Regions from separate parts of the Embleya sp. NPDC020886 genome, predicted to be linked through region 2. Evidence: predicted binding sites of a transcription regulator. Region 2 holds the regulator's gene; the other holds the start of a gene.

Evidence for each region. Region 2 encodes HrcA, which represses chaperone genes, less so after heat shock. Its sites were predicted from a motif close to TTNGCACTCNGNNNNNCNGAGTGCNAA; they were not measured.
Region 1: the regulator HrcA is predicted to act here: its motif matches at 1,221-1,247, upstream of groES (co-chaperone GroES).

The regions. Positions count from the first base shown of each region.
Region 1 is NZ_JBIRRX010000001.1:1,465,180-1,468,731, reverse strand. It holds gene ACH4U8_RS06190 (methyltransferase domain-containing protein) at 1-1,118, opposite strand, end outside; gene groES (co-chaperone GroES) at 1,389-1,697, shown strand; gene groL (chaperonin GroEL) at 1,832-3,460, shown strand.
Region 2 is NZ_JBIRRX010000004.1:411,683-415,234, reverse strand. It holds gene ACH4U8_RS16885 (NAD(P)H-dependent flavin oxidoreductase) at 1-25, opposite strand, end outside; gene dnaJ (molecular chaperone DnaJ) at 220-1,350, opposite strand; gene hrcA (heat-inducible transcriptional repressor HrcA) at 1,353-2,369, opposite strand; gene ACH4U8_RS16870 (MBL fold metallo-hydrolase) at 2,520-3,275, shown strand; gene ACH4U8_RS16865 (DUF3097 domain-containing protein) at 3,305-3,552, shown strand, end outside.

The sequences.
Region 1 (3,552 bases), on a different contig from region 2:
AGCACCGTGGCCGCGTTCGGGCCGGTCGGCCTGACCCGGCGGCGGACCTCCTCCGGCTCGACCGCCGAGCCGCGCTTCTTGACCGTGAGGTTGCCGACGCCGCGCTCGCGCAGCAGCGCCTTGAGCCGCTTCAGGTTGAACGGCAACACGTCGGTGATCTCGTACACGCTCGCGAACACCGTGCCCACCAGGTGATCCGAGGTCAGGTAGGCGATCGTCTCGTCCACCAGGTTGCCGTTCACCAACTCGCCCACCTCGGACACCAGATGCGCCCGGATCACCGCGCCGTCCGGCTCGTAGAGGTAGCGGCGGACCGGGCCCACCGGTGCCGGGCGGACCCGACCCGAGGTCAGCGCCGCGCCGCCGGGCAACACCGTGGCGCGCAGGCCGGCGTGCGCGAGCCGGCCCCACCACAACACCGCCTCCTTGACGTCGCCGCGATCGGAGACCCACTCGGCCTCCATGCCCTCGGGCACGATCTCGTGCGGGATGCCCGGCGCGACCTTGGCCGCGCCGCAGGGCACTTCGGCGGCGAGCCTGCTCAGGAACGAGAACGGCGGCGAGTACGCCTCGGGGTCGAAGGTGCGCCCGCGGGCGGTGCGTCGGGACGGGTCGATCAGCGCCGCGTCGAAGCCGCCCAGGTCCACCTCGGTCACGTCCGCGCACTCGACGGTGAGCCGATCCGCCACCCCCAGCACGTCCGCGTTGGCCCGGGCCACCGCGCAGGTCAGCGGGTCCAGGTCGACCGCGTGCACGGTGATCCCGGCCCGGGCCAGCGCGAGCGCGTCGCCGCCGATGCCGCAACACAGGTCCACCGCCCGGTCGATGCCGCCCGCCGCGACCAGCCGGGCGGCCCGGTGCTCGGCCACCGAGGTGCGGGTGGACTGCTCCAGCCCGTTCGCAGTGAAGTACATCCGCGCCGCGTCCGCGCCGAACTTGGCCCGCCCGCGCTGTCGCAGCCGGGACTGGGTGAGCGCGGCGGCCACCAACTCCGCCGGGTGCTCACGACGCAGCCGGGTGGCCCACGACAATTCGTCGCCGACCTCGTGGTCGGCGAGCAGGTCCAACAGCGAACGGCCCTCGTCGGTCAGCAGCGCGGTGAAAGCTTCGGTGTGCACGCGGCCATTCTCGCCGAGCACGGCCGGGCACGATCCGAAGGCGGCATGAACGGGCCGGTAGGGACGAGACCGGTATGAACAATGCGGTCCGACGCGCTGAATCTGGCACTCTGGTTGACGGAGTGCTAACCGCCACCTAGTGTCTGTGCTGGCACTCTCCCCATGAGTGTGCCAGTGCGATTCGAGCAGGTCCGGCACCCGCGACGACGGATCTGTCCCATTCGCCGACAGACATTTTTCCGTGAGATCTCCGAAGGGGGAGGTCGCATCGTGACGACCGCCAACACCAAGGTTGCCATCAAGCCGCTCGAGGACCGCATCGTGGTTCAGACGCTTGAGGCCGAGCAGACCACCGCGTCGGGTCTCGTGATCCCGGACACCGCCAAGGAGAAGCCCCAGGAGGGCGTCGTCCTGGCCGTGGGCCCGGGTCGTTTCGAGGACGGTCAGCGTCTGCCGCTCGACGTGAGCGTCGGTGACACCGTGCTGTACAGCAAGTACGGCGGCACCGAGGTGAAGTACAACGGCGAGGAATACCTCGTTCTCTCGGCCCGCGACGTGCTCGCGATCATCGAGAAGTGACATCGCGCTGACGCGCCGGAACCGGTGACGGTTCGACGACCCCGCCCCGGATCGCCCTGCCCTCGCGGCCGGTGGACCCGGGGCGGAGTCGGTTGTACGACGTCGACTAGCAACCTTTAAGGACGAAGACCCTCATGGCGAAGATCCTCCAGTTCGACGAGAAGGCCCGACGGTCGCTGGAGCGCGGCGTCAACGCGCTGGCCGACACCGTCAAGGTCACGCTCGGCCCCAAGGGCCGCAACGTCGTGATCGACAAGAAGTTCGGTGCCCCGACCATCACCAACGACGGCGTGACGATCGCCCGTGAGGTGGAGCTCGAGGACCCGTACGAGAACCTCGGCGCGCAGCTCGCCAAGGAGGTCGCGACCAAGACCAACGACATCGCGGGTGACGGCACCACCACCGCGACGGTGCTCGCCCAGGCGCTGGTGCGCGAGGGTCTGCGCAACGTGGCCGCCGGTGCGGCCCCGATGGACCTGAAGAAGGGCATCGACCTCGCCGTCGCCGCGGTGTCCGAGCAGCTTCTCAAGACCGCCCGCGCGATCGACGGCAAGGACGACATCGCCGCCGTCGCCGCGCTCTCGGCGCAGGACAAGCAGATCGGCGAGCTGATCGCCGAGGCCATGGACAAGGTCGGCAAGGACGGTGTCATCACCGTCGAGGAGTCCCAGACCATGGGTCTGGAGCTGGAGTTCGCCGAGGGCCTCCAGTTCGACAAGGGCTACCTGTCGCCGTACATGGTCACCGACCAGGAGCGGATGGAGGCCGTCCTCGACGACCCGTACATCCTGATCCACCAGGGCAAGATCTCGGCCATCGCCGAGCTGCTCCCGCTGCTCGAGAAGATCATCCAGGCCGGCGCGTCCAAGCCGCTGCTGATCGTCGCCGAGGACGTCGACGGCGAGGCGCTGTCGACCCTGGTCGTGAACAAGATCCGCGGCACGTTCAACGCCGTCGCGGTCAAGGCCCCGGGCTTCGGTGACCGCCGCAAGGCGATGCTGGAGGACATGGCGATCCTGACCGGCGGTCAGGTCATCGCCCCCGAGGTCGGCCTCAAGCTCGACCAGGTCGGCCTGGAGGTGCTGGGCAGCGCCCGTCGCATCACCATCACCAAGGACGCGACCACCCTGGTGGACGGCGCCGGCGACGCCGCCGCGATCGCGGACCGGGTCAAGCAGATCAAGCGCGAGATCGACGACACCGACTCGGACTGGGACCGCGAGAAGCTCCAGGAGCGCCTCGCGAAGCTGGCCGGCGGCGTGTGCGTGATCCGTGTGGGTGCGGCCACCGAGGTCGAGCTCAAGGAGAAGAAGCACCGTCTCGAGGACGCGGTCTCCGCGACCCGCGCGGCCATCGAGGAGGGCATCGTCGCCGGCGGCGGCACCGCCCTGGTGCACGCCGTCTCCGTGCTCGCCGAGAACCTCGGCCAGAGCGGCGACATCGCGACCGGTGTCTCGGTCGTGCGTCGCGCCGCGGTCGAGCCGCTGCGCTGGATCGCCGAGAACGCGGGCCTCGAGGGCTACGTGATCGTCAACAAGGTGCAGGAGCTCGGCGTCGGGCACGGCTTCAACGCCGCCACCGGCGAGTACGGCAACCTGGTCGACTCGGGCGTCATCGACCCGGTCAAGGTGACCCGTTCCGCGCTGCAGAACGCCGCGTCGATCGCGTCGCTGCTGCTCACGACCGAGACCCTGGTCGTCGAGAAGCCGGCCGAGGAAGAGCCCGCCGGGCACAACCACGGCGGCCACGGCCACGCGCACTAGTTCCACCCGCGACACCCCGACGGGCCCGACCGCTTTCCAGCGGTCGGGCCCGTCGGCCTTTCCGGTGCCGGCTCGATCTGCGAGAGTGCCGG
Region 2 (3,552 bases):
GGGTCGGGTCGGTGGTCGTCGGCATCATGCTCCCCGTTCGCTCAAGGACGGCTCGGCTCGCGTCACCCGACCAAGCCTAGGGCGTGTCCTCGACCCGAACTCGCGCCACCGTCCGAGGTCAATGCGCGACCGAGCGCCGGATCGGGCGATTTCGGCCCGTCCGGCGCGCTACGACGACGCGGCGCGCGCGTAGAACACCCGCGCGCGCCGCAGCCGGCCTCATCGGCCGTTGAACGCGTCCTTGAGCCGGGAGAACAGGCCCTGCTGGCCCGGCGTGAACTGGCCGGAGGGCCGTTCCTCGCCGCGCAGCTTGGCGAGCCGCCGCAGCAGCTCCTCCTGCTCGGGGTCGAGCTTGTTCGGCGTCTGCACCTCGACGTGCACGATCAGGTCGCCCCGACCGCCGCCGCGCAGGTGGGTGATGCCGCGTCCGTGCAGCGGGATCGACTGGCCCGACTGGGTGCCCGGGCGGATGTCGATCTCCTCGGTGCCGTCCAGCGTCTGCAACGGCACCTTGGTGCCCAGCGACGCCGCCGTCATCGGGATGGTGACCGTGCAGTGCAGGTCGTCGCCGCGCCGCTGGAAGGTGGTGTGCGGGACCTCGACGATCTCCACGTAGAGGTCGCCGGCCGGGCCGCCGCCGGGGCCGACCTCGCCCTCGCCCGCGAGCTGGATCCGGGTGCCGCTGTCCACGCCCGCCGGGATCTTGACGGTGAGCGTGCGCCGCGCGCGGATCCGGCCGTCGCCCGCGCACTCGGGGCACGGGTGCGGGACCACGGTGCCGAAGCCCTGACACTGCGGACACGGCCGCGACGTCATGACCTGGCCCAGGAAGGACTTGGTGACCTGGCTGACCTCGCCGCGCCCGCGACACATGTCGCAGGTCTGTGCCGAGGTACCCGGGGCGGCGCCCTCGCCGTTGCACGTGTTGCACGTGACGGCGGTGTCCACCTGGATCTCCCGGGTGGTGCCGAACGCGGCCTCTTCGAGGGTGATCTCGATCCGGATCATCGCGTCCTGGCCGCGGCGCGTACGCGAGCGCGGTCCGCGCTGGCTGGCCTGGCCGAAGAACGCGTCCATGATGTCGCTGAAGCCGAAGCCGGCCTGGCCGAAGCCGCCGCCCCCGCCGCCCCCGGAGGACAGCGGGTCGCCGCCGAGGTCGTACATCTGTCGCTTCTGCGGGTCCGAGAGGACCTCGTAGGCGTTGTTGATCTCCTTGAACCGGTCCTGCGTCTTCGGGTCCGGATTGACGTCCGGGTGCAGCTCCCGAGCAAGCCGGCGGAAGGCCTTCTTGATTTCCTCCGGGGTGGCGTCCCGCCGTACCCCGAGGACCTCGTAGTAATCGGTAGCCAACTCTACGACTCCGCGAGAATCTGTCCGACGTACCGAGCCACGGCGCGCACCGCTCCCATCGTTCCGGGGTAGTCCATCCGGGTCGGCCCGAGCACCCCGAGCTTCGCCAGCGTTTCCTGCCCACTGCCGTATCCGACGGCGACCACCGAGGTCGCGGCCAGTCCTTCGTGCATGTTCTCGTGTCCGATCCGCACGACCATGCCCGGGTCGGTCGCCTCGCCCAACAGGCGCAGCAGCACGACGTGTTCCTCCAGTGCTTCGAGGACCGGGCGGATCGTGTTCGGGAAGTCCATGCCGAAACGGGTCAGGTTGGCCGTCCCGGCCAGGACGACCTTCTCTTCCTTGTGCTCGACCAGGGTGTCGAGCAGGGTGGCCAGGATGCCCGCCACGATCGGCCGTTCCTCGGCGGTGAACGGCTCGGCGAGATCCTGGATCAGCAACGGCACATCGGCGAACCGCTTGCCGGTGATCCGGCTGTTCAGCCGCGCCCGGACGTCGGCGAGCAGGTTCTCGCCGACCGGGCCCGGTGTGTCCATCACCCGCTGCTCGACCCGACCCGTGCTGGTGATCAGCACGAGCATCACCCGGGTGGGCGCGAGGGTGAGCAGTTCGACGTGCCGGATCGTCGAGCGGGTCAGCGAGGGGTACTGCACGACGGCGACCTGATGGGTGAGCTGCGCCAGCAGCCGCACCGTCCGGCCCACCACGTCGTCCAGGTCCACCGCACCGGCCAGGAAGGTCTGGATCGCCCGACGCTCGGCGCCCGACAGCGGCTTGACACCCGCGAGGCGGTCGACGAACAGCCGGTAGCCCTTGTCCGTGGGCACGCGACCGGCGCTGGTGTGGGGCTGCGTGATGTAGCCCTCCTCCTCCAGCGCGGCCATGTCGTTGCGAATGGTGGCCGGGGAGACCCCGAGGTTGTGTCGGTCCGCGAGCGCCTTGGAACCCACCGGTTCCTGGGTCGCCACATAGTCCTGCACGATGGCGCGCAGCACGTCCTGCTTACGATCGTCGAGCATGGTGCGCACCTCCCTGACCGGTTCTTCCACCCGTTGCCGTGTCCCGTCTGCGGCGATTCGTCGTGCTGGTTGGCACTCCGTCCCGCCGAGTGCCAGTGTACGGGTCACCCGATCCGGACCGTACCCCTGCGTCCGTGCCAAGGTTGACGCATGCTACGCGCCGAACAGCCGAAACACGCCACCTGGGAGCCGATCGCACCGGGCGTCCTGCGCCGCCGGCTGCCCGGCCTGGAACTGAATGTGGCGGTCGTCACGGGCCGGGACGGGATCCTGCTCGTGGACACCGGATCGCACGACCGCGAGGCGGCAGAGCTGTTGGCCTCACTCGCCCGGGAGCTGCCCACGCACGGGCTGCCCGACCGGGTGGTCGCGGTGGTGAACACACACGGTCACTTCGATCACTGCTTCGGCAACGACGAGGTGCTGCGGACCTTCCCGGACGCCGAGATCTGGGGCCACGCGGAGCTGCCGGAGTATCTGGAGCGGCGCGGCGACGCCGGTCGCGCGAGCGGCATCTCGTACGGCTTCGACCCTGGCCTGATGAATGCCGCGCGGATCGTGCCGCCGACCCGCCTGGTGGCCCGCGAGCAGCCGGTCACGGTGGACCTGGGCGGGCGCGAGGTGGTGTTGTACGCGCCGGGCCGTGGACACACCGACCACGATGTGGTCGTCCACGTGCCCGACTGCGGGGTGCTGATCGCCGGCGACATGGTGGAGGAGAGCGGGCCGCCGCTGTTCGGCTCGGACGCGTTCGCCGCCGAGTGGAGCGATTCGCTGGCCCGGGTGCGTGCGCTGGACGCGAGTGTCTGGCTGCCCGGACACGGTGCGGTGGTGGACGAGGAGTTCGTGGTTCGGCAGAACCGTTGGCTGGCCGAGGTCGCCGCCGGGCGCGTCGTACCGGACTGACGTACCGTCACCCGACTAGCGTCACTGCCATGCGCAGCCATGGACCCGAGTCGCTGATCCCGGGATGGAAGAAGGACAAGCCCGTCCCCGAGGTCGAGGCCGAACGCGATCTGGTGGTGGAGGAGGCCTCGACCGGCTTTTGCGGCGCGGTGGTCCGGGTGGAGAAGACGCCCGAGGGGTTCACCGTCACGCTGGAGGATCGGCACGGCCGGCTCCGGGTCTTCCCGCTGGATCCGCGCGCCTTCCTGATCGACGGCGAGGTGGTCACCCTGGTCCG